4 regions of the Clostridium gasigenes genome follow, and region 3 is predicted to be linked to each of the others. Evidence: riboswitches for the same ligand, from Rfam matches in the RefSeq annotation. Region 3 holds a riboswitch; each other region holds the start of a gene.

Region 1 (7,705 bases), 1.1 Mb from region 3:
CCTATTGACGCTAACAATGCGGTTGCGCAAGTTCCTATATTACAACCAAAAATAATTGGTAATGCAATATTCATATTAATTGCTCCTGTTGTTGCTAAAGCTACTAATATACCTGTTGTTGCAGAAGAACTTTGTACAACCGCAGTCATAGCAAGTCCTGCTAATACGCCTAAAAATCTATTTTCACCAACAACTAATACAAAGTCTTTAAACCATTGTGCGTCGGCAAGAGGCTTCATTGAACTTGACATTAGCCCCATTCCCATAAATAATATACCAAACCCTAAAGCTATATTTGCCATATCTCTTGTTTTTTTCTTTTTTGCAGTAACTACTACTACTGCAGCTACTCCAATTACTAATGGTGCTATTGCATCTAATTTAAATGATACCATCTGGGCTGTAATTGTTGTCCCAATATTAGCTCCCATAATAACGCCTGCTGCTTGCATTAATGACATTAACCCTGCATTAACGAAACTAACTACCATAACTGTAGTAGCAGATGAACTTTGTATTACGCAAGTAACTAACGCTCCAACAATAACTCCTATAAATCGATTACTTGTTAATTTTTCAAGTATTCCTTTAAGTTTATCTCCCGCTGCATTTTCTAATCCATCACCCATTAGTTTCATTCCGTATAGGAATAATCCAAGTCCCCCTATAAGCCCTATTATAGTTTCAAAATTAATCATTTTAAATCTCTCCTATCTTAAGTAATTTAAATATAAAATAATATCATTTATTATTTTATCATTTTTCTACAACTAAATAGGTTAATTCTATGTTAAATTTATTATTTAATAGTATAAAAATATAACATATTACAATACTTATGCACTTTTTAAAAAATAACAGAGTAATTTGCTGGTCTATCATTTTTTTTAGTGCTTTACTTATTTAAAATATTATTTCTTCTACTTTTTCCATATCAATATTCTCTTCTAGTAATGCTGCTAACTTATCGTATTGTTCTAATTTATATTTTTCATAATCTAGATTTTCTTCATTGTATAATTTTATACCATTATATTCTTTTATATTATTAATTAATTCTTTAGCAAAGTTACCCTCATCAAATATCCCATGAAGATAAGTTCCAAGTATCTTTCCATCTGTGCTACATACTCCTACTACTTCACCATTTATATCATTTATAAAAACTTTAGAATCTTTACTTTTAATTGTTTTTCCATTATGTATTTCATAACCACTAACAGTTATGCCATTACAGCTTTTAATAATATTACTATTTACTGTAACTACCCCTTTAATCTGTCTTGTTAATTTTTCCTTATTAAATATAGTTTTTATATCTAGTAGTCCAAACCCTTCTTCACTAGTTTTTTCACCCTCTACACCATCTAAATCTTCAATAAGTTTTCCAAGCATTTGATATCCACCACATATTCCAAATATAAATACCCCTTCTTTTTTAAGACTATTTATCTTTTCAAATATTCCATTTAATTTAATTGCTTTTAGATCTTCTATTGTGTTTTTAGTTCCAGGAATTATTATAACATGAGGCTTTTTAATTTCATTTACCTCTTTAACATATCTAACTTGAACTCCTTCTAATCTTTCTAATGAATTAAAATCTGTAAAATTAGACATATGAGGAAGCTTAATTACTACTATATCTAATCCTTTTGCTTCTTTATTTTTTATTCTGTCTGTAACACTATCCTCATCTTCTATATCAAATTCTGCATAGGGCAGTGCTCCTAATACTGGAATCTTAATTATTTCTTCTAATTGTTTCATTGCAGGTTTAAAGTACTCCATGTTCCCTCTAAACTTATTAATAATAACACCTTTAACTCTATTTTTTTCTTCTTCATCTAAAAGCATTATTGTCCCTACAACAGAAGCAAATACGCCTCCTCTATCTATATCTGCTACTAAAATTACTGGTGAATCTGAAATCTTAGCCATAGACATATTTGCTATATCACTTTCTTTCAAGTTTATTTCAGCGCAGCTACCAGAGCCTTCTAAAACCATCAGTTCATAATCTTTTTCTAAATTATAAAAAGTATTTTTTGCAACTATTCTTAATTCTTTATTTAACTCTTTATACTTATATGCATCCATAGTACAATGAACTTTTCCATTAAGTATAACCTGTGTTTTTAAGTTTCCACTAGGTTTTAAAAGTATTGGGTTCATAAATGCGGTTGGAACTATTTCACAAGCTTCTGCTTGAACCACCTGTGCTCTCCCCATTTCTAAACCATCTATTGTAACAAATGAGTTTAAAGAAATATTAAGAGCTTTAAATGGGGCAACCTTTAACCCTTTATTTTTAAAATATCTACAAAAAGCTGTAGCTACTGTACTTTTACCAACTGAAGATGCTGTTCCAAGCAGCATTATTTTATTTGCCATTGTCTTCATCAACTATATCTAAGAAACCATGGGTTCCATTAGTTATATTTCCTTGTGTTTTAAATTTTATAGGAAACTTAAATAGTGGTCCATCATATACAAATGTATGATATTCACCGTTTTCTCCGCAAGGATCTGCCCCAGTTGCTTTTATATCACTAACTACTTCCTTAGTTAGTATTTTTCCTAAAAATTCTTCTTTAAGAAATTCTAATTTTACATTTTTAAGTACAGTTTTAAATCCTCTATCTATAAATTCATGAGTTAACCCTTCGCGATCTTCATTCCAAAGTGGGAATATAGCTTCAATTTCAACTTCATTACATCTATCTGTGCACCAAGTTCTATGAGCTTCTAAATCAATATCCCCAAATACGCAAGCCTCAACTCCAAGTTCATTTTTCGCTAGTAATAAAGTATTCTTAAATGCATCTGCATATTCAGCACCTTCACATTTCACTAATAAAAGTGGAATATTTAATGATTCGGATACATTATGCAATAAATTTTCTGGTACTCCATGAAACCATGATCTACATAAATTTTTATCTACCGTTATTAATAACGCTACTGGTGTATGTCCATTTTCTATCATTCTATTCAATGCAAGTGTGCTATCTTTACCACAACTATATGACATTATAAATTTTTTACTCATTTTCTATCTCCTCCGTAATTTCAATATACTATATTCATATTTTTATGAATATTAAATTAATTAGAATTTTTTATTGTTGCCATTTTCTTAAAACATTTAACATAAATGTTTTAATATTAATACCATAGACCTTTTTTAATTTTTCTTCTTCCAAAACATGTTTAGGTATTCCTTTTGCAACTACTTCACCATTGTTTAACATTAATACTGATTCTCCAAAACTTTGAACTAGATTTAAATCATGTAATACTGCTACTACAATCCTATTATTTTCTTTTGCCCATTTATTTAAATACTCTAAAATATCTATTTGACATCTTAAATCTAAATGATTTGTTGGTTCATCTAGTAAAATAACCTCTGGGTCTTGAGCAAAAGCTCTTGCTAAAAATACTCTCTGAAGCTGTCCTCCAGATAATTCATTTATTAATTTGTTTTTTAAATCTAATAAACCAACATTTTCTATACACTTAACTATAATATTATTATCATTTTCTGAAAGAGTTGCAAACACTCCCTTTAAATGAGCATATCTTCCAAGAGCTACTGTTTCATAAACTGTATATGGAAAATGAATATGACTTGATTGTGTCATAAGTGCTATTTTAGTAGCTAACTCTTTTCTATTTAACCCACCTATTTCTTTTGAATCTAACAATATATTTCCTTTATAGTTAATTAAATTTGCTATTGACTTTAAAAGAGTACTTTTACCGCATCCATTAGGACCGACTATACAAATATTTTCCCCTCTATTTACTTTAAAGCTTACATTTTTAACTACATTTAATCCATCATATCCACAACTTACATTATTTACTTCCAACAATTTAAAATCACCTACTTTGACTTTTTAAAATAAAGATATGCAAAGAATGGAGCACCTATTAATGCTGTTACTGCGCCTACGGGCAGTTCAGAGGGAATAATAATAGTTCTTGCTACCAAATCTGTAATAACCATTAGTGATCCACCTAAAACAATAGACATTGGAACTACATATGAGTGTTTTGATCCAAATATTTTTCTTACCATATGAGGTGCAATTAAATCTATGAATCCAATTGTACCACTTATCGCTACAGCACTTCCTGTTAAAATGGCTGTAAATAAAAAAAGTCGTTTTTTTACTTTTTTTGTATCCACTCCTATTGATTTTGCTGCTTCTTCTCCAAATGTTAATACATCCATTTCTTTAGAATATATCATAACCCCAACTACTCCTACAATAAAAAATGGAAGTCCTGCTTTTAAATATGACCATCCTCTCATTGAAAATGAACCCATTTGCCACATAGTAATACTTTCAATTTTATCTGTAAATAATGCTGTAATAGTTGTAAGTATTGCATTAAAGAACAATGAAAATACAAGACCTGCTAATATTATTGTATTGTTAGAAAGACTTTTATCTACCTTTGAAGCAAATTTTAATATTAATATAACTGTTAATAAACTACATATAAATCCTATAAGTGGCAACGTTAAATTTCCAAGCAATGGAATTGAAATTCCTGTGACTATTACAATACCAACACCAAGTGAAGCACCAGATGATATACCTAATGTATATGGTGATGCTAATGGATTTTTTAATACCGATTGAACAACCGCTCCACTAGCGGATAAGGCTCCACCTACTATAAACGCTAAAAGAACCCTTGGAAGTCGTAAGTTCCATATAATAGCTACATCTTTACTATCTATTTCAGATCTTAATGTAATTCCCAGTATTTTATGTCCTATTACTGAAATACTATCCAATATGCTAATATCGGAACTCCCAAATGAAGTTCCAATACATATTATTAAAAATACTAAAGGAATGGATAATATCATTAACCTTTTATTTTTATTTGTTTCCATATACTTCTGGATAAACATATCTAGCCATTTCCTTTAATGCTTTAATTATATTTTGTGATGATCTTGATGAAGAATTTTTATCAAGAGTAAATATTTTATCTTCTTTTATTGCATTTATACTATTCCATCCATCACGGCTACTCACATCTTCAACAGCTGTTTTTCCTGCTGTATTTTTTCCAGGTGTATTTACTAATATAACATCCGGATTTGCATCTATTATTGATTCAGCGCTTGGAGAAATCCAAGATTTTTCATTTTTAAATATATTTTCCGCTCCAATTATTTCTATCATTTCATTTAAGAAAGTTTCGCTACCAAAACTACTTAATTTTGAACCAGCTCCTATTTCAAAATAAACCTTTTTCTTATCTGTAATTTTATCTCCAATTGCCTTTATTTCAGCGACTTCTTTTTTCATGTCTTCAATTATTTCTTTTCCTTTTTTTTCTGTTCCAGTAATACTTGCCATAAATTCTATATCTTCATATATTCCATCTATGCTGTAGCTACTTGGAATGTATGCTACTGGAATCCCAGCTTCTTTTATTAATTTAAATGGATCATTATCTCCAACTTTGTTGTGTCCTGAAGCTATTATAATATTAGGATCTAAAGATATTAATGTTTCTGCATCTGGATTTCTAAACTCAATTTGAGGTAAATCTGTATTAACACCTTCAACATCTGCTGAATATTTATCAATTGCAACTAACTTATCTGCTAGTCCAAGTGCTACTAACACCTCGGTATTTGATGGTGCTGTTGATATTATAGTTTTAACCTCTTTAGGTGCAGTAAACTCTGTTCCCTCTCTATCTGTCCTTGTTATTATCTTCTCTGTGCAACCTGCAAATAACATTGTTGTAAAAGTCATTGCAAATACTAGTGATAAAATTTTACCTTTCTTTTTCATTAATTATTCCTCCTTAATCTATATATCTAGGGCTCTCTTAACTTTATTATATTAAGTTATGTTATTTATTTTTAATAACCTTTACATATAAAATATTAAAAGAAAGGCATACCCCTTTAAGGGGTATGCCTAAAATACATAATTGCTTAATTTCATAAAATTATTATTAAATAATAATTAAGAATAAAAATTACAACTTATATCCTATCATTTCACCCACAGAAAATGATATTGTCGCACAAAAGGTAGGTATCCCGGCTCTACTTCATCCTACTCTCTTACCTTCCCGCATTTTGCAGTGGCTTTTAAGATTTCGTCCATAATACGGTTACTGGGGTAGCTCAGGATTTAGACCTGATTCCCTATTAAGTCAGCTAACGCCTTTTTGTGATTTATTTTTCTTATTGATTATATTACTAAAGTTTATTATATGTCAATTAAACTTTAGTATCATAACTAGTTTTTAGAATTCTAAATTTATATTACTAAACTATAATTTAATGCAGTAATAATTTTTTCGTTTTCCTCTCTAGTTCTTACTGCTATTCTATAAAAACTACTATTCAAACCTTCATAATTACTACAACTTCTAATTAGTATACTGTGTTTTATCATCTCTTCCTTTAAATCTAAGTTATTTAAAATTTTAAACATAATAAAATTAACTGATGGTTTAAACACTTTAATGTTTTTTATTTGTTTTAAATTATTATATAAATAGTTTTTTTCCTTTTCTACGTACTCAATACTGTGTCTTATATAATCTTCTTCTTTAAGAGCTTGTATAGTACCTTCGGATGCAACTACATTTACAGTCCAAGGAACTGTAACTTTCTTTATTAGAGTAATAAACTCTTCATTTTTAGAAATTCCATAACCAATTCTTATTCCTGGCATTGCAAAAAATTTAGTTAATGATTTTATAATTATAATATTTCCATATTTTTGCAATAAATCTTTAGATGTATACTCTTCTTCTGAGTTTAAAAAATCTAAAAAAGATTCATCTATAACTATAGTTGTTTTTGTTTCTAGTCCCTTCTTTGCTAATTTCTCAATAAAAGTATTTTTAGTTAAAACCCCTGTTGGATTATTTGGATTACATATAAATATCATATCTATGCTTTCATTTAAAGAGTTTATTAATTCATTATTTAATTTAAAATTATCTTCTTCCTTCAAATGATAATACTCTATACTTCCGTCTATACTTAACACAGCTTCTTCATATTCTGAAAAGGTTGGTGCTGGAAGCAATACTTTTTTAGGTTTTAACCCCCTAATTATATTGAAAATCACCTCTGCTGCTCCATTTCCAAGTACTAAGTTCTTTATATCTATATTTTCATAGTCGCTTATAGATTTTTTCAAATTAAAATAAGATATGTCTGGATATTTTTCGATTTTATCTAAAGCATTAATCATGGCATTTTTAACATTTTTATTTAATCCACTGGGATTAATATTAGCAGAAAAATCAACTATTTCTTCAGAATTTATTTTGTATTTTCTTGATATTTCTTCTACATTCCCACCATGAACTATTTTACTCATATAATCTCACCTCAAAACCTTTGCAAACTTTTTTATATAATTAAATTTAAACCTATTGCTAATATGTATCCAAAAATAGCAACTCCATAAAGTATTTTATTAGTCTTATATAAATGATCTATTTTTATTTCGTCTAAATCATCACCTATAGTTGGCTTTTCAACTATTTTACCGAAATAATAATTTGATCCGCCTAGCTTAATTCCTAAAGCTCCAGCTACTGCGGCCTCTGGATGAGCGCTATTTGGACTGCTATGATTGTTTTTATCTCTATTGTAAATTTTATAACTATTTCTCCAATTCATTTTTAATATAAA
Region 2 (7,705 bases), 160 kb from region 3:
TTATTCAGGAGAATTTAATGGGAGCGTTGCAGGTCTTGGATTCTTAGCTCTTGCGGCATTAATATTTGGACAATGGAAACCAGTAGGAATATTAGCAACAACATTCTTCTTTGGGTTTGCAACTACAATAGCAAATGTGTCACAAGTAATCCCATCACTTGGATCAATACCACCAGTGTTATTAAAAACATTCCCTTATGTGTTAACATTAATAGCATTGATAATATTCTCAAAATCATCTCAGGCACCGAAAGCTGCTGGAGAAGCATTTGATTCAGGAAAAAGATAATATTTATAATCTAGGAATATGAAAAAACTAGATTTGAATAGTGATTAATTATTTCGAAAAATATGAATTTAAAGAAGTTATATCTATATAGGTATAGCTTCTTTTTTATTTTATTGTAATAAATAATATGAAAAATGTTATAATGTAAGTAGGGATAGTATTAAAACGTGTCACAAGATAAGTTTATAGTTGTTATTAAAACAATATGGTGAAGCTGTGATAGTTAAAATGTTAGCAGAAAAGTTGCCTGAAATAGCTAAGAATATTTATCAAGAACGTAAAAGATGATTATTATATATAATGATGGAGAAGTTGATGATTCAAAGGTAATTAAGAATGTAACTAGTATAATTTTCTAGTTTGTAGAAGCAATAAATTCTTTAACAGGAATAAATTTTATAGCATTAGATACTTTAAAAACATTAGAAAATGTATAGTTTAGGATACAAAAACATAATACTAATACTATCAGTAATAGTATTCAGGTGATATAAGCCATTTTACAAAAGAAAAAATAAATTTTAGAGGTGATTAAATTGATAGAAATAATGATTATTTGTGCATTGATATTGTTGATATGTATAACTTCTACAAAATTACTATATAAGTTTGGAGTTCCAATATTATTAATATTTATTGTATTAGGAATGTTATTTGGTTCAGATGGAATTGTTGGAATATATTTTAACAATTATGAACTAACAAAAGATATATGTTCATTTGCATTAGTATTTATAATGTTTTTTGGCGGGTTTAGTACAAACTGGAAAATGGCTAAACCAGTTGCACTACAATCTGTAATGATGTCTACAGTAGGTGTTATTATTACAGCGACACTTACAGGACTTTTTTGTTTTTTTGTTTTTAAAACAACTTTATTAGAAGGTTTACTTATAGGGTCTATAGTTGCTTCCACAGATGCAGCAGCTGTATTCGCAATTTTAAGATCACAAAAGCTTAATTTAAAAGGATCACTAGCTTCAATATTAGAAATTGAGAGTGGAAGTAATGATCCAATTGCGTATATGCTTACAGTTATTATATTACAATTAATAGTTGGTGGTGGTGCTGGTTTAATATTACCACTTCTTATAAGCCAAATTTCAATTGGAATAATAACAGGAGTGTTGTTAGGTAAGTTAACTACTTATTTATTGAGACGTGTGAATTTTGAAATAGAAGGGTTCTATATAATTTTTGTTGCAGCAATAGCAGTACTTTCTTATGCAGTAAGTGAGTATTTTGGAGGTAATGGGTATTTAAGTGTGTACTTAGCTGGGATTATAATTGGAAACTGTAAAATTCCACATAAGAAGAGTTTAATACATTTCTTTGATGGTATATCATGGATTATGCAAATAACATTATTTTTCATGTTAGGATTATTAGCATTTCCATCACAAATACCTAGTGTTGCATTTAAAGGAATATCAATATCATTATTTATGATCATAATTGCAAGACCAGCTGCAACCTTTAGTATCCTTAGCTTTTTTAAAGTACCAGTTAAGGAAAAATTATTTATATCATGGGTTGGACTTAGAGGCGCGGCTTCCATAGTTTTTGCAATTTATGCAGTTACAGATGGAGCACCAATAGATAATGATATATTTCATATAATATTTTTTATAGCATTATTTTCTGTTGCAGTACAAGGAACATTATTACCAAAGGTTGCGCAGAAGCTAGATCTTGTTGATAATGATTCACCAGTTCTAAAAACATTTAATGACTATGAAGGCGAGGAAGCAAATAGACTTATGGAAGTTATTATTAATGAGAAAAGTGAATGGGCAAATAAAACTATTATGGATGCAGACATACCAGAAGAGATATTAGTTGTTATGATAAAGCGTAATAGTGATGTTGTAATACCAAAAGGGTGTACAAAAATAATGGCGGGAGATATTTTAGTTTTAACAGCGCATAATTTTGATGAAATAAATAATATTCTCAATGATAAAAAATAGGGAGAGAAATTAAAATGAATTTTAAGTATTTTATGCCAACAAGAATTTTAGTAGGTAAGAATATAATTGTTAATAATTATAAGGAGTTTAAAAGCTTTGGGAAAAAGGCTTATATAATAACGGGGAGAAACTCCTCTAAAATAAATGGATCTTTAGATGATGTAGTTAAGGCTTTAGAGTTTGCAAATATTGAATATGTTATATTTAGTGAAGTAGAAGAGAATCCATCTTTAGAAACTATTGAAAAAGCAGCTGAAATTGGGAAAAGAGAAAAAGTTGATTTTATTATAGGGATTGGTGGAGGCTCACCAATAGATGCATCTAAGGTAATTGCTATTATGATAAAAAATAAAGAGTTAACTAAGGATACTATTTTACAATCTGGAAAACTATGTGCTTTAGATGTTATAGCAGTTCCAACAACTTCAGGTACAGGAACTGAAACAACTCAATATGCAATAGTTACAGATAATAAGAATAAGACAAAGGTTAATTTTGGACAAGAGGTATTCCCTAAAATAGCATTCTTAGATGAAACTTATACTCAACATATGAATCTAAAAACAACACTAAATACAGCTATAGATTCACTATCACATATAGTAGAAGGTTATTTAAATGTAAATGCTAATATTATTACAGATGCTTTAGCAGAAAAATCAATTAAGCTATGGAGTGAATGTATAGAAGAATTAATATCAGGAGAAATAAGTTGTGAAATTAGGCAAAAATTAATGATAGCATCAACAATGGCAGGAATAATAATTGCTCAAACAGGAACATCACTTCCTCATGGAATGGGTTATCCATTAACATATTTTAAAAATATACCACATGGTTTAGCTAATGGATGTCTTTATATTGAATACTTAAAAGTGTTTAAAAATAGAGAAAGAGTAGAAAATATATATAAGCTATTAGGTTTAAAGTCACATAGTGAATTAGAAAACTTATTATCTAAATTTACAAAAGTAGATATAGAAATAAGTGAGGAGGAAATAAAAACATACACAGATGCTATGTGGGAAAACAAAGCTAAATTAAAAAATCATCCAGAAAATATATCTTATGAAGAATTATATAATATATATTATAGAAGTCTAAAATAGAGATAGATAAAGCTATAAGATGATTATGAAGATATTTAAAATTGTATTTGAAATAAAAATATAATAATACCTTGAATAATATAGAGTATTAATATATTATTATTATAACAACAGAATATTTAATTTTAGGTTTTTTAATTAAAAGGGAAAATGGTTAAAATCCATTACAGCCCCCGCTACTGTAAAGGGAGACGAATCTCTAAGATATCCACTGGCCAAAAGGTTAGGAAGGAAGAGAGGAGGATGAACCCAAGTCAGGAGACCTGCCTAATAATTATATGCTATCCTTCGGTGGGAAGGACAATAGCAAGAGAATATTGTTGAATTTTTTTGAACATATTTCTTGTTTTTTGTCGTGTAAATTTGCAGCACCCCTACCAAGGTTATGGTAGGGGTGTTTTTTGATTGTTATTTATTTTACTATGACTTAAGTAAAAAATTAGGAGTGATACTATGGATAAAGCTATATTAGTAGTAAGTTTTGGTACAAGTTATTTAGATGCATTAACGAATTCTATTGAAAGAATAGAAAATAAAATACAAGAAGAGTTTGGTGAATATAAAATTAGCCGTGCTTTTACATCACATAAAATAATTAAAAAATTAAAGGAAAAGCATAATATAGAGGTTGATACGCCAAGTGAATCTTTAGATAAGCTATTAGCGCTTGGTATAGAAGAGGTTATAGTACAACCACTTCATATGATAGCAGGAGAAGAATTTACATATATAAAGAATGTAGTAAATAAATATAGTGATAAATTTAAAAGTATAAATTTAGGTAGACCAATATTTTATTATCAAGGTATTGAAGAACTTCCACAGGATTATAGTTTATTTATTGAAAGTGTTAAAGAAATACTAGATAAGAAGGAAAATTTGATTTTGTTTGGACATGGAACTGCAAATCCATCTAATTCAGCATATGGCTGTTTGCAAACGGTATTACAAGATGAAGGTTACGATAATGTATTTGTTGGAACTGTTGAAGGATATCCAAGTTTTGATAGTGTACTTAAGAGAGTTAAGAAAAGAAATATAAAGGAAGTTACATTAATACCACTTATGGTTGTTGCAGGTGATCATGTTAAAAATGATATGGCTTCAGAAGAGGATGATTCATGGAATTCAATGTTTAAAGCAGCAGGAATAGATGTGAAATTACATCTTAAAGGCTTAGGTGAAATAGATAGCTTTAACGAATTATATATACAACGTATTAAAGATGTTATAGCTGGAAAGATGAAAGGTATAGGAGAAACCAAGAAAGCTTAGGAGTTAAAAGAAGATAGCTCAGAATCTGAGTAATTATTTTTAAAAAGACTTTGGGAAATTAGAAATATGAAAATAAATAGACTAGCATACTTGACTTGCTATTTATTTTACAATGCCTAAAGAGAGGTGAATTATATGAAAAGTTTAATAATATCATCAAATCGTAGTGGCGGTGGTAAAACTACTTTTACATTGGGATTAATGAAAGCTTTAAAAAATAGAGGATATGATATACAAGGATATAAAGTAGGCCCAGATTATATAGATACAGGATTTCATAGTGAAGTAATAGGAAAATCATCAAGAAATTTAGATTTACACCTTATGGGTGAAGATGGAGTAAAAGCAAGTTTTTCAAGAGGAACTGGGGAACTTGGAATTATAGAAGGTGTAATGGGTTTATATGATGGCATAGGAATTACAGAAGAGGGATCAACATATGAAGTTGCAAAGGTTTTAGATAATTCACCAATTATATTAGTAGTTACACCAAAAGGGCAAAGTGTTACATTATGCGCAGAAATTAATGGGTTAAAAGATTTTAGAAATGCAAATGTAGTTGGAGTGGTAATAAACTCAGTTTCAGAAAAATACTATAGTCTTTTAAAATCAGCTATAGAATTAAACTGTAATGTTAAAGTTTTTGGGTATGTACCAAAAGAAGAAAAAATAAGACTAGAAAGTAGACATCTAGGATTAGTTCAAAGTGTTGAAATAGATAATCTTTTAGAAAAAATAGAAATATGTGCAAATCTAATAGAAGAACATATAGATTTAGATTCTTTAATAGATAGTTTTAAGGACATGCCAAAATACGAAGATAAGTTCCATTTAAAAAATCAAGGATTAAAAATAGCAGTAGCTTATGATGAAGCTTTTAGATTTTATTATAAAGAGAATTTAGAATTATTAGAAGAAATAGGAGAAGTTATATATTTTAGTCCAATGCATGATAAGAAGCTTCCAGAAAATATAGATTTTTTATATTTAGGAGGGGGATATCCAGAGGTATTTAAAGAAAAGTTAGAAGCAAATATATCTATGAGAGAAAGCATAAAATTAGCTTTAGATAACAATCTTAAATGTTATGCAGAATGTGGTGGATTAATGTATCTTACTGAAAAAATAAGTGGAAATGAAATGGTGGGTTTCTTTACTGGATATAGTGAAATGACAAAGGGACTAAAGCGGTTTGGATATGCCACTGTATTAATGGAAAATGAAGAAACTAAGGAACAAATTAAAGTGAATTGTCATGAATTTCATAAGTCTGATGTTAAATTACTTGAAAGTACAAGTTATATTGTGGAAAAAAAGGCTTGGACTGGGGAAAACTTAACGTGGACCTGTGGATATAAAAAGAAAAATACTTTAGCAGGATATCCACATATACATTTTATAGGTAATTTAGAGTTTTTAAAAGTTCTAGTTGGCTATGATAGTTCTAAAAAATAAAGAATATTTGTTTTATAGAATCATGTTAAATATAAGGCATCATAAAAAATGCTAGTATCTAGAGTTAGATTGAGAATTTAAAATAGAAAGGAGTTTGAGTTTAATGAAATATATTAAACAACCTATGGATATTGAAAAAAGAAGTTTTGAAATAATTGGAGAAGAATTAGGAGAACATTCATTTACAGATGAAGAATTATTAGTTGTTAAAAGAGTTATACATACAACTGCTGATTTTGAATATAAAAATTTAATTGAAATAAGCCCAGATGCGATAAAGACAGCAAAAGAAGTTTTGAAAAATGGGGCAATGATTTATACAGATACAAATATGGCACTTTCAGGAGTTAATAAAAGAGGCTTAAATCAAGTTAATGGCAAAATAATTTGTTATGTTAATTTAGAAGAGGTTCACATAGAAGCTAAGGAAAGAGAAATAACAAGATCGATGGCAGCAGTAGAAAAGGCTTGTAATGATAATGTTGATATATTTGTTTTTGGAAATGCACCAACAGCTTTATTTAGATTAAAAGAATTAATAAAAGAAGGCAAAGCAAATCCTAAATTAATAATAGCAGTACCAGTAGGATTTGTAGGAGCAAGTGAAAGTAAAGAAAATATGAGTGAATTAAACATACCATATATAACAGTCAATGGACGAAAAGGTGGAAGTGGAGTAGCAGCAGCTATTGTAAATGCTCTTGTCTATATGGTTACAGAGAGATAAATTGGAGAATGGAACAAATTACACCTAGAGAGGTGAAGAGTTTTGGATAAAATGAAAAAAATTACAGCTAGTGGAAGCAATAGCAATTTAGATTTATATGTAGAAACTGGTGGTAAAAGATTAAGATGTGGATACACTACTGGCTCATCGGCAACAGCAGCAGCCAAAGCTGCTACATCAATGTTATTTAATAATGTTGAAATAAGAGAAGTTACTATAAATACACCTAAAGGAATAGATATTTCACTTAATATAACTTCAATAGTAAAAAAAGAAGGGTATGTTGAGTGTTGTGTTATTAAAGATGGTGGAGACGATATAGATGCAACTACAGGAATTGAGATATGGTCTAGGGCAGAAAAAATTAAGAACGGATTTATCCTTGAAGGTGGAGAAGGCGTTGGAAAGGTTACTTGTGATGGGCTATTCGTTAATAAAGGTGAAGCTGCGATAAACCCAGTTCCAAGACAAATGATAGAAAGAGAAGTTACATCAGTGCTCCAAAATGATGAGGGTGTTAAAATAACTATTTTTGTTCCAGAGGGAAAGGAAGTAGCTAAAAAAACATTTAATCCAAGACTTGGAATAATTGATGGGATTTCAATACTTGGGACTACAGGAATTGTATATCCAATGTCAGAAGATGCGCTTAAAGCATCTATTAAATTAGAAATTAATCAAAGAGCTCTAAATAGTAAGCACTTAGTATTAACTTTTGGAAATATGGGAGAAAGATATTCAAAAGAGTTAGGACTTAATAAAGGTGATGAAAATAATATAGTTATTATTTCAAATTATGTAGGATTTGCCTTAGAGTGCTGTGTAATATCAAAGGTTGAATCTATTACTTTAGTAGGACATATAGGTAAAATGAGCAAAA
Region 3 (7,705 bases):
TTTGTTAAAGCTTGTTTAGCTAATCCAGTCTTATCTAAAACCTGCTTACCATTATGCATCATTATAATTCTATTTCCATAATCTATTGCATGATTTATATTATGGGTTATCATTAATGTTGTTATATTTTTTTCTTTAACTATTTTATCTGTAATAAACATTATATTTTCTGATGTCTTCGGATCTAAGGCAGCTGTATGCTCATCCAGAAGAAGTATTTCTGGTTTCTTTAATGTTGCCATTAACAGTGACAATGCTTGTCTTTGCCCTCCTGATAATAATCCTACTTTAGTATCCAGCTTATCCTCTAATCCTAAATTTAATATTGATAATTGCTCTTTAAAAAAGCTTGTTCTTTTTTTATCTATTCCAAAAGCAAATCCAAAATTTTTCCCTTTGTTATCTGCTAGTGCCATATTTTCTATAATTGTCATAGATGGAGATGTTCCTTTTGTAGGATCTTGAAATACTCTTGCTATAAACTTAGCTCTCTTGTGCTCCTTCATATTTGTTATTTCATTTCCATTTAAAAATATCCCTCCATTATCAATAGGAAGTGTTCCTGCGATCATATTTAAAACTGTTGATTTTCCAGCTCCATTACTTCCAACTATAGTTATAAAATCACCTTTGTTTATTAATAAATTAAATTTATCAAATAACTTTGTTTCATTTACTGTTCCAGTATTAAATATCTTATCAACTTCTTTTATATTAAGCATTTAAAGCACCTCTCTTTTTAAACATTTTTCCTATACTACTTGAAAACTTATTGTTATTCATCACTATTGCAATAATAACAATTAGAGAGGTTATTAACTTAACATCAGTTGGTGGGAATCCAGCTTTTAGAGCGAGTCCTATACTTAATTTATATAATATGGCTCCTATAATTACTATAGTGGTCGCCTTTAATACTCTTTCACTTTTAAATACTGATTGTCCTAAAATAATAGCAGCTAATGCCATTATAACAAGACCAGTTCCCATAGATATATCTGAGAAATTTTGATATTGTGCCATTATTCCTCCTGAAAGAGCTACAAGCCCATTAGAAAACATAAGTGCAATAATTTTTATTTTACCAGTACTTACTGCAAGGGTAGTTACCAATGTTTCGTTATCCCCTGTTGCCTTCAATATGAATCCAAACTTTGTTTTAAATATTAAATCCATAGCTATTTTTATAATTATGGTTATTATAATTATAATCATCAACTTATTTTCTGATGAAAATATACTCCCTTTATCAAAAATAGGTAGATTTGCCTTACCCATTATTCTTAAATTTATAGAATATAATCCAATCATCACAAGTATTCCAGATAAAAGATTTGTTATCTTAAATTTCACATGAAGTATTCCTGTAATAAGCCCACCTAAGGCCCCTGCTATAAATGCAAATATTAGTGATACAAATGGATTTACATTATTTATAATAGCAACTATAGATACAGCTGCCCCCAGAGAAAAGGTTCCATCAACTGATAAATCAGGAAAATCTAATATAGTGTAAGTTATATATACACCTAAAGCAGCTATAGCTATTATAAGTCCTTGTTCTAATATTCCTATAAAGAAAGGCATATTATTCGCCTCCCTTTATCAGCTTTGCTTTATCCATAATATCTTTAGAAATTTTAACTCCTAGCTTTTCTAAAGTATCCGTATTTATAATAAGCTCTGTATCTTTTAAAGAACTTACTGACATTTGTTTTATATCTTGTCCTTTAATAACTTCTACAGCCTTAAGCCCAGCTTCAAAACCTAATTTTTTGTAACTTATTCCTTCGGTTATTAAAGCGCCCCCTTTAACATGAGCCTCTTCTGCTCCAACTACAGGAATTTTCTTTTCTATAGCTTTTGCTGAAATTAAAGGCATTGAAGATGCTATTAGATTATCTGTTAATGTGTATAATATATCAACTTTATCTAGTATTATATCTAAAGCTGTTGTCATATCATTAACACTAGTTACACCAGATGTTATTATTTCTAAATCATATTTTCCAGCTATTTCTTTTGCTTTTTCTATTTGAACCTCTGAGTTTACTTCACTTGTATTATATAAAATCCCTATTTTCTTGCTTTGTGGAAATATATCTTTTAATAATTTAAACTGCTTATCTAAAGGAGCTTCATCGCTTGTTCCTGCAACATTAGTATTTGATGTTTCTATACTACTAACAAGCCCCGCCTTCACAGGATCTGATACTGCTGTAACTATTATTGGAATTTCTTTTGTTGAGTTAAAAGCAGCTTGAGCTGCAGGTGTTGCAATCGCAAATATTAAATCTTTTTCCTGTGACACAAAATTTTGTGAAATCATTTGAGAAGTTCCTATATCTCCTTGTGCATTTTGAATTTCTATATTTAGGTTTTCTCCCTGCACATATCCTTTAGACTCTAATGCTTCTATAAATCCCTCTCTTGCTGCATCTAATGCAGGATGCTCTGCTATCTGAGTAATACCAATTGATATTTTTTTATTTTGATTGCCACCTTTATTTGCTGAACAACCAGCTATAATTGTTGTGGTTAAAATAATTGAAATTAATAATGAAACTTTTTTCTTAACTACCATACTACCATCCTCCTAAAATTAACTTTTTTTTAAAATAAAAAGACCCTACTTATAATTTATAAGTAGGGTCCATAAATATCACTTAAGTATCTTTTAGAGATATTCAAATAAATACCTAGTCAATATTCTTATCTTTGACTGGTTCTTTATTTTATGATCCCTTATTGTTAGATACATTATTTACGATTAAACTTATCTCCTACCAAACTACTATGCTACTTTTTTTAATATACTACTTCTATTACTATGCAACTACTTCTACTATGCTACTTTTTTACGGCACTTCAATCTCCACAACATTTACCTAAATCCCCTATGCCTATGCTATGGTTCTTAACCTAACACAAAACATCCTCAAAATCTTTGGCTTGTTATTTTCTTTTGGAACCTTAATTATTACTAATAATACAATCATTTTAAAATACTGTCAATGTTTTTTTACATTTCAGGTATTGATCTATGACCTATTCCAATAACTACCTCATTTAAATGCAATAAACCTATACTTAAGAATATTGTTACACTTAAGTGTTCTCCATATCTTGCAATACCTATCTTTCCACCAACACTTAATCCATTAGCTTTAGATGATACTTGCATTAAAGCTTCTCTTGTAGCACCTACAACAGCACCATCATGAAGATGGCAATCTTTAATAATTCCAGTTCTTTTTGATGCCACTAACGCTCTCTCAATTATTTTAGGTATAGATGTATTTAAGTTTCCACCTATATCTACTGCTACTGCAAATATATCCTCTTTTCTTAACTCATCTACTAATTTATGTTCTTCTTCTCTTGTTGATATGGCCATTTTAGTTGCTATCTTTGCTACTTCAACACTATTTTTTTCTATCATAATTTCCTCCAATTTTCATATTAAAAATTTTTGAATCTCATCTTCTAGCCTATTTATAAGTTCTTTTTATATATTTAATTTTATCACATTAGAACTATTTATATAAGGCTTTTGAAAATAACTAATATCCATATTTTTTATTTGAAAATAATAATAAATTATATATTTTTTCACCTAATAATATCATAGCAAAATAATTTCCAACCATATGAATTAAATCAAAGGGAATCCCTCTAATCCAATAAGCTATTGCTACATTCATTCCTGAAGCAAATATATACGGTATTGCATATAATGCTCCAAATATTAATCCGAATCCTGCGGAAAAAATAGCTAACCCTAAAAAATTCTTATTAAATTTATTTTTTAAAATATATGTTATCATAACAAGGGCTGGCCATATTATTAAATATCCTATCCACCATAAACCAAAACCATACATAAGACCCATTGACATTACAAATACAAAGACTATATATAGTGCTTTTTTTTCATAAATCAGCGTAAATATTATTAATAATAATGATACTAATTCAACATTTGGTATAAAATTCAATGCTATTTGAGATACAACTACAATAGCTCCTAAGAAACCCATCAATATAATTGTTTTTAAATTGTTTCTCATTTTTAGAAACCTACTTTATAAATAAACTCTATTTTATCTCCATCTTTTATAACTGTGTCATCTATTCCAGTTTGTGCATCTTCTCCATTTATAGCTATGTTCCACCATTGTTGTTTAGCCATTTCTGTATCTATTCCATCTACTTTAGTAACCATTCTACCAAAATCGCCTTTACTTGTTTCTGCTATTCCCATTTCATCTAATGCTACTCCAAGCTTTTCTGCATCAGTTCTATGTATATGCTCTTTTTCATAATTTTCATCTTTGTTTATAACTGTAACAGTTATCTCTTTATTTCCTTTAACAGTCTTTTCTGTTAAAAACTTATTATAACTAAAGTATCCCCCTATAGCTATAATTACAATTAATAATGATACTAAAACCTTTTTATTATTCATTTTATTCTCTCCTTATATTTTAAAATTTCTAAAACAAAAAGAAGCACTCTAAAAAAAGTGCTTCTTTATATAAACATATTAAAATCAAAATAATTTAATAGTTATAAATACAACGCTCTTCCCTCCGAAGATATATAGTTTTCTATTATAATTAAATATCCTGACTCTTGCTTCATTCTTTAAGCTTTCCTTCCCAGAACTTTAATTCTAGTGGTTTTTTAAGCTTATCGTCCACAATTACAGTAGCGGGGGCTGCTATGGATTTTCACCATATTCCTTAATTAATAATTATATTAAATTTTATTTTCATCTTTTTTTATAGTAACATATTTTTGATTGTTTCACAACTCAATTACTTTTGTTCTGCCCAATCAGCTGGATAAGTTACATACATAAATTTAGCATAGTTTGGTACACAGAATTGTATTTTACTACCTTTAGGTACTAAAATAATTTCTCCAGCATCAGCGCAAACTTTTCTTCCATCTATATTTATTTCAAGTCTACCTTCTATAACATATTGTATTTCATCATACATTAATGTCCAATCAAAAGTTGTTTCTTTCATTTCCATAAGCCCACAACCAAGTCTTGGACTTTCTTCTAATGATAATGCATCTCTTAACATAACATTGTCTTGTGATTTACCTGTATCGAACTTTTCAAGCTTAAGCATAGGTAACTTAACAGACATAATTCCACTTTGATCTACATGTCTATCTGCATTTACATTAGTTACTCCTGATAAGTTTTCTTTAATAATTTTTCTTACTAAATCTTCAATAATGCTTCTATCTAAATTTTCCATAACTAACACTCCTTAATTACATATTTATTATTATTTACTCTTATTTTTAGCCATTGTTTTATTAGCGATTATACAAGCAATAACTACTGCTGTAATTCCACCTACAAGTTTACCAACTATCATAGGGAAAATCATTTCTTTAGCAACTCCTGCTGTAAATCCTAAATGATCTCCAATTACAAATGCTGCTGAAACTGCAAATGCGATATTTATTATTTTTCCTCTTTCATCCATATCTTTTAACATACCAAACATAGGAATACTATTTGCTAATGTAGCAACCATACCTGCTGCTGCAATATCATTCATTTTAAGAAGTTTTCCCATTTTTAATAATGGCTTCTTAAATACTTTAGTTATTACAAGTACCATTGGGAATGCTCCTGCTAGAACAATTGCTATATTTCCAACAATTCCAATTCCTTCATCAATTGATGCCATACCTGGTATTACTACAAGACCAGTTAATTTTTCTATAATAGCTGCTGCTAGTCCAAGAGTTATAATTACAACTACACCTTTACCAAAATAAGTAAAACCTTTAATCATTTTTTCAGGCATTTTCCAAAGTCCTAAAACTACTAATGCTGCGAATATTACAATTGGAACTAAATTTTTCAACATCATAACTATTGGGAAACCTGCTACTAATCCACCAGCTAAACATCCAAGTGGAATAGTTATTATACCTGCAAGTACACCTGTTGCTAAATATTTATGATCTTCTTTTTCTATAATTCCTAAAGCTACAGGAATAGTAAATACTATTGTAGGTCCAAGCATTGCTCCTAGTATTGCTCCTGCAAATAACCCTGCTTGAGGATCTTTTGCAAGTTCTAAAGCTAATGGAAATCCACCCATATCATTTGCAAGCAATGTTGTTGCAAACATTGCAGGGTCAGCTCCTAAAAATTCATATAATGGAACTACTACTGGCTTCAATACGTCAGCAAGTACTGGAGCTAAACATATTACTCCAACCATAGCAATTGCTAATGCTCCCATTGCCATTAAACCTTCTTCAAATTTTTCACCAAGACCAAATTTATTTCCTATACATTTATCAATAGCACCTAATGCCATAAATACCGCCATAATACATATTATAATTTCATTAATTTCCATAATTAATACCTCTTTTCTTATAAGTCATCTTTTTTTAATAACAAGCCAATATTTTAATACTTGACTTGTTATTTTTGTCAGATGCCCGAAATAATATTTAGTACTTTTAATAATTCCGTGTCCGGTGATGGAATAATCTCATAGCATAATAGTTTGTCCTTTTTTATAACCTTTAAAGCACATTCTATAGCTTCCTTTACCCCACTTAATTGACCTGACACAATATAATAACACTTTCCACCTGTGGTAAATCCTAATGATAACTTAACTAAGGTAACTTCACCATTTTTTAGTGAAGTATCTAATGCAACAATACCTTCAGCTACAGAGATAGTTTCTACTATACCTATAGCTAAGCTGGCACTGCGTAAATATTTGTTTTTTATTGCATTTATAATATCCTCATGAATATTAGGTAGTATTTTAGTGGATATTATGTATTTATTATTTTCTTTTAATGCAGCCTCTAAAGCTGCATTAACACTTCCTACATCACCACAAACAATAACAAAGAATTTCCCGGGGCATATAGGTTTACAGTATAAAGGTTCCACATCTGCAGCTTTTAGCATTTTATCAACAACCGAAATTCCTGAGGCAATACTTCTAAGTTCAACAATTGCAACCGCTCTAGACATTGTCAACCTCTACTGAATCAACTATTCCTACTATAACTGCATCAACAGGTATTTCTTTGTATTCTATAGAAATTCTTGCGGCTGATCCTGTAGTCACTAAAACTGTATCCCCTATTCCAGCACCAACATTATCTGCTGCTACGAAAACCTCACCTTTTTCATTAAAATTTTCATCTAATGGCTTTACTACCATAAACTTAATTCCATTTAGTTTTTCGTCTTTTCTAGTGGACCAAATATTTCCTACAACCTTACCTATTACCATTATAATTCCTCCATTTATGCTCTTGTGATGTTTAAATGATATATTCTAACAAAATCTTTTGCTAGAGGTGTTAATATTGATTTTTTATCAATAGTTATGTTTCTAACACCATTCATATATACTTTTCTTAAATCTGACTCTGCTATAAGCTTTTTATTTCTTATATGCAAACTGTCTTTTACTTCAATAATTTCAGTAGATTGTACTTCTTTATGAAAAACTACATCATCATTGTTTTTTACAGTTTCATTTTCTATTAAATTGCTTTTTGATTTTTTTTGATTTAATTCAGCTTTTAATGAATCTACCTGAACTATTCTAACTCCAAAATTTCTTACCTTTTCTTCATATTCTAAAAATGTTTTATATAATGTTTTAGGTGCTGTTCCCTTAAACTTTCT
Region 4 (7,705 bases), 1.1 Mb from region 3:
ATATTGAACTATAGAAAAAGCTATTGGACATCCACTTCCTTCTCCAAGCCTCATGTCTAAATTAACCATAGAATCGAGTTTCAACTCATCGAGCGCAATGTTATATCCTATTTCTTTAGAACAATGTGATGTTATTAAGTAATCTCTTACTAATGGATTAATCTTAACTGCTGCTAGTGCTGCAACTGCCGATATAAAACCATCTACAACTACAGGTATTTGATAATAAGCTGCCCCTATAAACACTCCTACCATAGCTGCAATATCGAATCCACCTACTTTTGATATAATATCTATTGGGTCTTTTATATCTATATTATTTATTTCTAAAGCTGTTTTTATTACTACCTTTTTTTTCTCAAAGGCTTCTTTTGTTACACCTCCACCCTTACCAACTGCTTTCTCCAAGACACAATTTGTAAGTGCAATTAGTACAGCACTACTTGTTGTAGTATTTCCTATTCCCATCTCTCCTACACCTATTATGTCATATTTTTTTCCCTTTACCTTTCCTACCATTTCAATACCAATATTTATAGCGTTTACACACTCTTCATAACTCATAGCTGGTCCTTTAGCTATATTGCTTGTCCCTTTTCTTATTTTTCTATTATAGACCTTTGGTATTTCTTTATCACTATTAATACCTATATCAACTACTATTAAATCTGAGTTACTTTCTTTAGCAAGTACAGCTACTCCTGTTAATCCTTTTGTAAAATTAATAGTTTGAGCAAGTGTTACATATTGAGGTGCCGAGGCTACCCCCTCCTCTACAACACCATTATCAGAACACATTATAATTATACATTTCTTATTTATACTATTTTTAACGTTACCTGTAATCCCTGCAAGCTTTATTGATATTTTTTCCAATTTCCCAAGGCTTCCAAGGGGTTTTGCCAACGAATCCAACCTTTCCTTTGCCAGTTTACAAGCTTTCTTATTTGCAGGTTTAATATCATTTATAAATTTTTTTAAACTATCCTTATTTTCAAATCGCACCTTATACCCCCTAATAAAAATATCTCAGACATACTTATTTTTTGAAGTGCCTTACTAAGCATATCTATATTCATAACTTTAATTTTCTTTCAAATCTATTTGAACGTCAAAAAAGCATCTTACTTAACATAAGATGCTTGCATAACAAAATAAATAAGAATACTTTTCTTACTTAAAATACAATACACCCTTAATACACCGTTAAGTTGAGGGTGCTGAAAAAATAACAGGTCAATCATTTGATGAACTATCTATATTTTAAAAGCTCCCTAATAGCGTTAATGTATTGGCAGGTATTCCGACTTAAATTATGTTAAGACTTTTATTTTATTAATTTCTATAAATAAAATAATTGAAAAAACTAACTTTCACGGTGGCGGGACCGTATAGGCTTTTAACCTATTTCCCTTTTAATGTATTTAAACAACCATTACATATTTATTACCTTTTTGTTATAATACTTATAATTAATACAAAAGTCAATAAGTAAGGAGATTTTATGAATTCTATAATAATTGATTTTTTAAAGTATTCCTTAAATTGGGATATGAATTTTTTATCTTCACTAGAACAAATTGGAGGGCTTAGTAATAATAATTACAAAGCAATTTATTATAATAATTTATATTTTATACGTCTATGTAATCCAACTCCATTTAATATTAGTAGAAGAAATGAATTAACTATTTTACATACTGCTTGCGATTTAAATTTATGCCATATGCCTATTTACTTTGATGTGGAGACTGGAAATATGGTATATAAATGGATTAATGGAAAAATGCCTACAGAAATAGAGTTTAATTCTGAGCGCTTATTAAGGAAATTATGTATCAACTTAAAAAAATTACATTTAACAACATCTTTAACTTATTTCAATCCATTTAATGAAATTAGGGCGAGAATAAAAATATGTATTAATCTAAAACTTCCACTGCCTACTTATATATATTCTTTAACAGAAAAACTATTTCGGCTTGAAAAGGAACTAGAAATAAATAAATTCGTAGGCCTTTGTCATAACGATTTAAATGTTTCTAATATAATTATAGATGATAGAAATTTATATATTATAGATTATGAGTTCTCAGCTACTTGCGATGTTTTTTTTGATTTAGCAACTGTTGCATGGTTACAAGATTATAATGGACGTGTTAATTTATTAAAGGCCTATTCTGGAAGATTTAACATTAAAGATTATAATAAACTTATTAGCTATATTTATGTTGTTAAACTTCTAAATGCTCTTTGGAGTTTAATAAAATCAGCACAATCATTAAGTAACTACAATTATGAAAAAGCTTCTAATATTATTTTTGATGAATTATATTCTAATCTATAAAAATTCTAGATTTAAAATAAGGCTATATTAAAATTTAACTCATTATTAAAGGAGGCTATTACGCCTCCTTTAATAAGTGAAATATTATATTCTCAATAAAATTTCATTTATATTATTACTTATTTCCCTTCTTTCGTTATAAATCCACTCTGCATCAAAAGGTAGGTTAAACACCTTACTAAATGAGTAATATAAATTTACTTTTTGATAATAAATCTCTAAGTCATCTAAATTACCTTTGAAACATTGAGGTTTTGTGATTTCCTTAGAATTTATTAAGAATAATTCCTCAACATAGTCTAAGAAAGCATTCAGCATAACCTCTTCTGATACATCAAATGGAATCTTCAATAAATTCCATTGAATTTCTTCCTTTAACTTATATCTCTTTATATTGTCTAATACAATAATATACTCAGTTATATCCATTTTTCTATAATAATTTAACGTCTCTTCTCTCGTGCTCCAAATAGCTAATTTTTCATTAAGTGGGAGAGTTTTTATTTTCAATATAGCTTCTGAAGGTCCTATTACCGCCGAATATACCGGCTTATCTTTTTCCTCTAATTTATCTTGTAGAAACTCTGCTCCTCCTCCTATACTTAAAACATAGCCTATTTCATATATTCCTTTTCTTCCTGCTCTGCCTGCTATTTGTTTAACTTCCTGTGATGTCAAATCACGTATTTCATATCCATCAAATTTCTTAGTAGATAAAAATATAATTCTTTTTATTGGTAAATTCACACCCATTCCAATAGCATCTGTTGTTATTAAAATATTTGTTTCCTTATTTACAAATTGCTCATATTGTTTTCTTCTAACTTCTGGTGGCAAGTCTCCATATATAATACTTGCCTTTACTCCTTGTTTAGAATAACTTTCTGCAATTTCTAAAACTCTTTTTTTAGAAAACACTACTATAGCATCTCCAGGCTGTGCATCTTTAAAATAAAAACTTTTATGATCTATTTCAAGAGGAATTTGCCTCTTATATTCTATTAACTCATATTCTTCACCGCAATCTTCCAATATTTTTATTAGTACCTCTTTAGCATTTAAAGCTCCACATAAGTGAATTTCTTTACATCTAATTCCTAGAAGTGCTTTTGTCCAAGCATCTCCTCTTTGCGAATCTCCAATCATTTGGATTTCATCTATAACTGCTATTTCATAATTTTTCTTTATATTCAATTTTTCAACTGTACAAGATGTATGCGTTGCCCCAATAGTTATTATTTCTTCTTCTCCGGTTAGTAAGTCACATATTACCCCTTCATTATTCATTCTTTCATAATTTTCAAGAGCTAATATTCTAAGTGGGGATAAGTATATTCCACATTTAGCCTTTTTTAATCTCTCGATTGCATTATAGGTTTTACCTGTATTTGTATCCCCTAAATGAATATAGAATTTTCTTTTTATAAATCTAGCTTCTCTATACTCATCTTTTGGATTTGATGGGAAATTCTTTTCAAATTCTTTTGATATTAAATCCGGTATATGATGTTTAACTAAAACTGTCATTATACCTGAATTAATTAAACTATTATCCTGTCCCCGGACAACCTTATAATAATCAAAACTTGTATCATTTTTCTTATTATAATCACTTAGAATTTTCTTGGATACATATTCAAGCAAATCATCATATCTTTCACATAAATTATTATATTCCTTAAAACCTTCTCCACTCATATCTTGAAGCTCTCTTATCTTTTTTCTTATAGTCGCTTCATGTTCAAGCAATACTCCTGGTTTAGAATTATATACTATTTCTTCTATTTGATTTATCTGACCCTTCAACTTTTTAAACTCTCTTTGCATAGAATTTTTTTTCAATATTATCCCTCCAAAACCTAGTTGTATTTTACTTAAGAAACTAAAAAAACAAATCTTCTACCATATAATATTACTTCTTATTATCCTTTTATTCATTAGCTTGCTCATTTGTTCCAATTTTTATAAGTTCAAAAAATATTAATTAACCATTAAAACACATAAGCAGGTAGTTTAGTATTTATATCTATACTAAACTACCTGCTTATCTATATATGTTATTTTTTTAAATTATGATTAATATGCTATTATTTCAACACCGTTTTCTGTTACAAGAATGGTATGTTCCCATTGTGCTGAATAAGAGCCATCTTCTGTAATTGCTGTCCAATCATTTTCTTCGTCAACAAATAAATTATAATCTCCTGCATTTATCATTGGCTCTATTGTAAATACCATTCCTGGAACTAAAATCATACCAGTTCCTTTTTCTCCAATATGACTTACAAATGGATCTTCGTGAAACTCTAGTCCTATTCCGTGTCCACCAAAATCTCTAACTACTGAATAACCATTTTCATCTGTTAATTCCTTAATTGCAGCTCCTATGTCTCCTATGAATCCCCAAGGCTTTACAGCAGCTACGCCTCTTGCTAAAGACTCTTTTGCTACATTAACTAATCTTTTATCTTCTTCGCTTACGTTACCTATCATAAACATTCTTGACGCATCTGAAAAATATCCATTTAATATTGTGGATACATCTACATTTATTATATCTCCATCTTTTAGTATTATATCCTCACTTGGTATTCCATGACATATTTCTTCGTTAATTGATGTACATACGCTCTTTGGAAACCCTGAAAAATTAAGAGGTGCTGGTATCCCCCCTTGAGAAATTGTATAATCATGTATTATTTTATTTATTTCTTCTGTATTCATACCAATTTTAATTCTCTCAGCAATTAAATCTAAAGCAGAATTATTTATTTTAGCACTTGCCTTTATCCCTTCAATTTGTTCCTTATTCTTAATCATATCTCTTGAGGGTACAATAAACCCTTTCATTTGTAGTGAGTTTACCTTTTTATCAAAATCAATATGACATTTCTTATATTTTTGTTTGCTTCCACACCAGCATTCATCATTTCTATTTAAATTCATTTTTAAATCTCCTTTTCAAAACAAAAATTTATATTAACTAGTTTATTTTTGCTTTAGTAATTATATACATGTATTATACACCTATACTCTATTTTTTCAAATCCATATTTTATTTTTATAAAGCTATCATCCTCTATTATGCGCTTTTACTACATTATAAGACTATTTTTTTGAAACTTTTTTCTAATCATGGTATACTATACTAGTAGAAATCTATTTTACACTTATTTATTATACAAAGGAGCGATTATATATGAAGAAAAAACTTTTAGTAATTTTATCTATTCTTACATTTTCACTAATGCTTATTTCCTGTAATAAGGAGATTTCAAAACCTAATACAGAAGCCGACTTATCTCAAGATGATAACATTAAACAAAATGATAACATTAAAACTAACTTTGAGGAGGCTAAAGATACACAATCTACCGATACTGACAATACTGATGTAGTAAAAAAAGAAAATAAATCTGTACGACTTTATTTTTATGATGTCGTAAATGATAATATTATTTACTATGATGATACTATTGAAGTAACTGATAAAGCTGTAACTAATGCACTTGTAAATGCATTGAAAAACCCAACAAAACCTGATGTTACCCCTGCTATTGCTAAAAATATCAGTGTAACATCTGCTAAGTTAGATAAAGAAAATAATATATTTACTATGGATTTCAAAGATAACTTCGTAAGTGAAATGAACTTAGGTAGTGGTTCTGAATCTAATACTTTAAAAGCTATTGTTAATACTATTGGTTATAATTTTAAGGTTGATAATGTAATTATTACTTTAGGTGGTAAGCCTTATAGTTCAGGACATATATCAATGAATGATGGTGAAAGCTTTAAAGTTTCTTTAGAGAATGTAATTAAATTAGATTAAGTTTCAGGATTTTTTAAAAATAATAAGTTTTTTAATATTTACTTATTTATATATTTATTTAAAATAGGCAGTCTATATTTTGACTGCCTATTTTTTATATTTATTCTTTTATTAATCACAAAAACAACAATTTTGATTAGAATAAACTATACTTTAATATTAATAATTAAATTAAAAAAGGGGTGAATATAAGTTGGATCCATATAAAGTTTTAGGTATACACCAAAATTCATCAGAAGAGGAGATAAAAAAAGCTTATAAAAACATTGTTTCTCAATACAGTTTGACTAAATATCAAGATACACCAAACGAAGCTCTAGCTAAAAACATATTGTCTGATGCGAATGATTCTTATGAATTGCTTGTTAACGGTAATATCTACAAAGAAATTAGAAATTTAATTGATACTAAAAATTTTGTAATTGCTGAAACTAAATTAAATATTATTGATGATAAAAATTCTCCTGAATGGAATTATCTTAAATGCTTTGTTTTTTTAAATAAAGGTTGGTTTGACTCCGCTGTATCTCATTTAACTACTGCAATTGAACTTAATCCAGACAATTTCGAATATATAGATAGTTTAAATACTTTAAAAACAAGAGCTCCAGAATTTGCAAATTACTATAACCAAGAAAATGTTCAGCCAAATACAAATAATATGAATGCTTGTGGTGGAGGGAGTTCTCCTTCTAGTGGTAACAAGGGAATGTGTTAACTATTAATCAAAATATGATTTACAAACATAATCACAAGATAAAATTTAAAGACTGATAAAAAGCTACTTAATAAATAGATTTTCAACTTTTTATTTATCTAAATCTATTTTAAAGTTCGCTTTTTTCAGTCTTATTAAGGAATCATAAAATAAATAATAGACCAGTATTCTTTTTTTACAATGCCTAATTTAAATTTTCTATAGAATATTCAATTCTTTGATTATCCCTAATCTACAGATTTTAATGATTCTACCATTGGAGTTTTCTTTAATTTGAAATACATTACAAAATTTACTATTGATGCAAATGCTAATGTTAATATTGACGCATAAAGAAAGCTCATAAAGTCTATATTTCGTCCAAACATCATATTATCTGGCTCTGCTGTTATCATTATAAATTTATGCAATAAAACGCCTAGCCCAAGACCAGTTAATGTACCTATAAATGTTAACACAAAGTTTTCTCTATAAACATACGCAGAAACTTCATTATCATAGAAACCCAATACCTTAATTGTTGCAATTTCTCTTATTCTTTCACTTATATTTACATTAGTTAAATTGTATAATACAACAAATGCTAATGCTCCGGCTGAAATAATCATAATTAATACTACATAGTTTAAACTTGAAATTGTCTCCTTAAAACTATTCTCACTTAGCGAATTAAAACTTACTGATGTTACTTTAGACTCTTTTAATATATCTTTAGATAATTTATCCTCTGATTCTTTTGATTTATCCGCTAATATTGCAAACATTTTATTAAACTTTATTTCTTCTTTAAAAATTTTCTCGTAAAGAT

What was found. Region 3 has a riboswitch for cobalamin ahead of J1C67_RS01495 (DUF4430 domain-containing protein). Riboswitches for the same ligand answer to the same signal wherever they lie in the genome.
Region 1: it holds a riboswitch for cobalamin, as region 3 does, so the genes downstream of both, J1C67_RS15585 (ABC transporter substrate-binding protein) here and J1C67_RS01495 (DUF4430 domain-containing protein) in region 3, are expected to answer to the same signal.
Region 2: it holds a riboswitch for cobalamin, as region 3 does, so the genes downstream of both, J1C67_RS02265 (sirohydrochlorin cobaltochelatase) here and J1C67_RS01495 (DUF4430 domain-containing protein) in region 3, are expected to answer to the same signal.
Region 4: it holds a riboswitch for cobalamin, as region 3 does, so the genes downstream of both, cobT (nicotinate-nucleotide--dimethylbenzimidazole phosphoribosyltransferase) here and J1C67_RS01495 (DUF4430 domain-containing protein) in region 3, are expected to answer to the same signal.

The regions. Positions count from the first base shown of each region.
Region 1 covers NZ_CP071376.1:3,320,264-3,327,968, forward strand. The annotation lists gene J1C67_RS15560 (Na/Pi cotransporter family protein) at 1-698, opposite strand, end outside; gene J1C67_RS15565 (cobyric acid synthase) at 904-2,394, opposite strand; gene J1C67_RS15570 (Dph6-related ATP pyrophosphatase) at 2,384-3,052, opposite strand; gene J1C67_RS15575 (ABC transporter ATP-binding protein) at 3,123-3,881, opposite strand; gene J1C67_RS15580 (FecCD family ABC transporter permease) at 3,893-4,936, opposite strand; gene J1C67_RS15585 (ABC transporter substrate-binding protein) at 4,905-5,834, opposite strand; cobalamin riboswitch at 6,062-6,233, opposite strand; gene cobD (threonine-phosphate decarboxylase CobD) at 6,312-7,388, opposite strand; gene cbiB (adenosylcobinamide-phosphate synthase CbiB) at 7,421-7,705, opposite strand, start outside.
Region 2 covers NZ_CP071376.1:461,182-468,886, reverse strand. The annotation lists gene J1C67_RS02280 (ABC transporter permease) at 1-289, shown strand, start outside; gene J1C67_RS02275 (potassium/proton antiporter) at 826-2,259, shown strand; gene J1C67_RS02270 (iron-containing alcohol dehydrogenase family protein) at 2,274-3,368, shown strand; cobalamin riboswitch at 3,479-3,653, shown strand; gene J1C67_RS02265 (sirohydrochlorin cobaltochelatase) at 3,822-4,643, shown strand; gene J1C67_RS02260 (cobyrinic acid a,c-diamide synthase CobB) at 4,779-6,098, shown strand; gene J1C67_RS02255 (precorrin-8X methylmutase) at 6,202-6,825, shown strand; gene cbiD (cobalt-precorrin-5B (C(1))-methyltransferase CbiD) at 6,877-7,705, shown strand, end outside.
Region 3 covers NZ_CP071376.1:305,191-312,895, forward strand. The annotation lists gene J1C67_RS01470 (ABC transporter ATP-binding protein) at 1-722, opposite strand, end outside; gene J1C67_RS01475 (ABC transporter permease) at 715-1,587, opposite strand; gene J1C67_RS01480 (ABC transporter substrate-binding protein) at 1,589-2,584, opposite strand; gene J1C67_RS01485 (HutP family protein) at 3,023-3,442, opposite strand; gene J1C67_RS01490 (hypothetical protein) at 3,564-4,070, opposite strand; gene J1C67_RS01495 (DUF4430 domain-containing protein) at 4,073-4,468, opposite strand; cobalamin riboswitch at 4,622-4,747, opposite strand; gene J1C67_RS01500 (cupin domain-containing protein) at 4,821-5,276, opposite strand; gene eutH (ethanolamine utilization protein EutH) at 5,307-6,401, opposite strand; gene J1C67_RS01510 (BMC domain-containing protein) at 6,479-7,039, opposite strand; gene J1C67_RS01515 (EutN/CcmL family microcompartment protein) at 7,032-7,304, opposite strand; gene J1C67_RS01520 (hypothetical protein) at 7,319-7,705, opposite strand, start outside.
Region 4 covers NZ_CP071376.1:3,331,686-3,339,390, forward strand. The annotation lists gene cobT (nicotinate-nucleotide--dimethylbenzimidazole phosphoribosyltransferase) at 1-1,005, opposite strand, end outside; cobalamin riboswitch at 1,277-1,452, opposite strand; gene J1C67_RS15630 (choline/ethanolamine kinase family protein) at 1,505-2,347, shown strand; gene J1C67_RS15635 (helicase-related protein) at 2,432-4,189, opposite strand; gene J1C67_RS15640 (methionyl aminopeptidase) at 4,424-5,293, opposite strand; gene J1C67_RS15645 (GerMN domain-containing protein) at 5,547-6,179, shown strand; gene J1C67_RS15650 (J domain-containing protein) at 6,373-6,897, shown strand; gene J1C67_RS15655 (ABC transporter permease) at 7,125-7,705, opposite strand, start outside.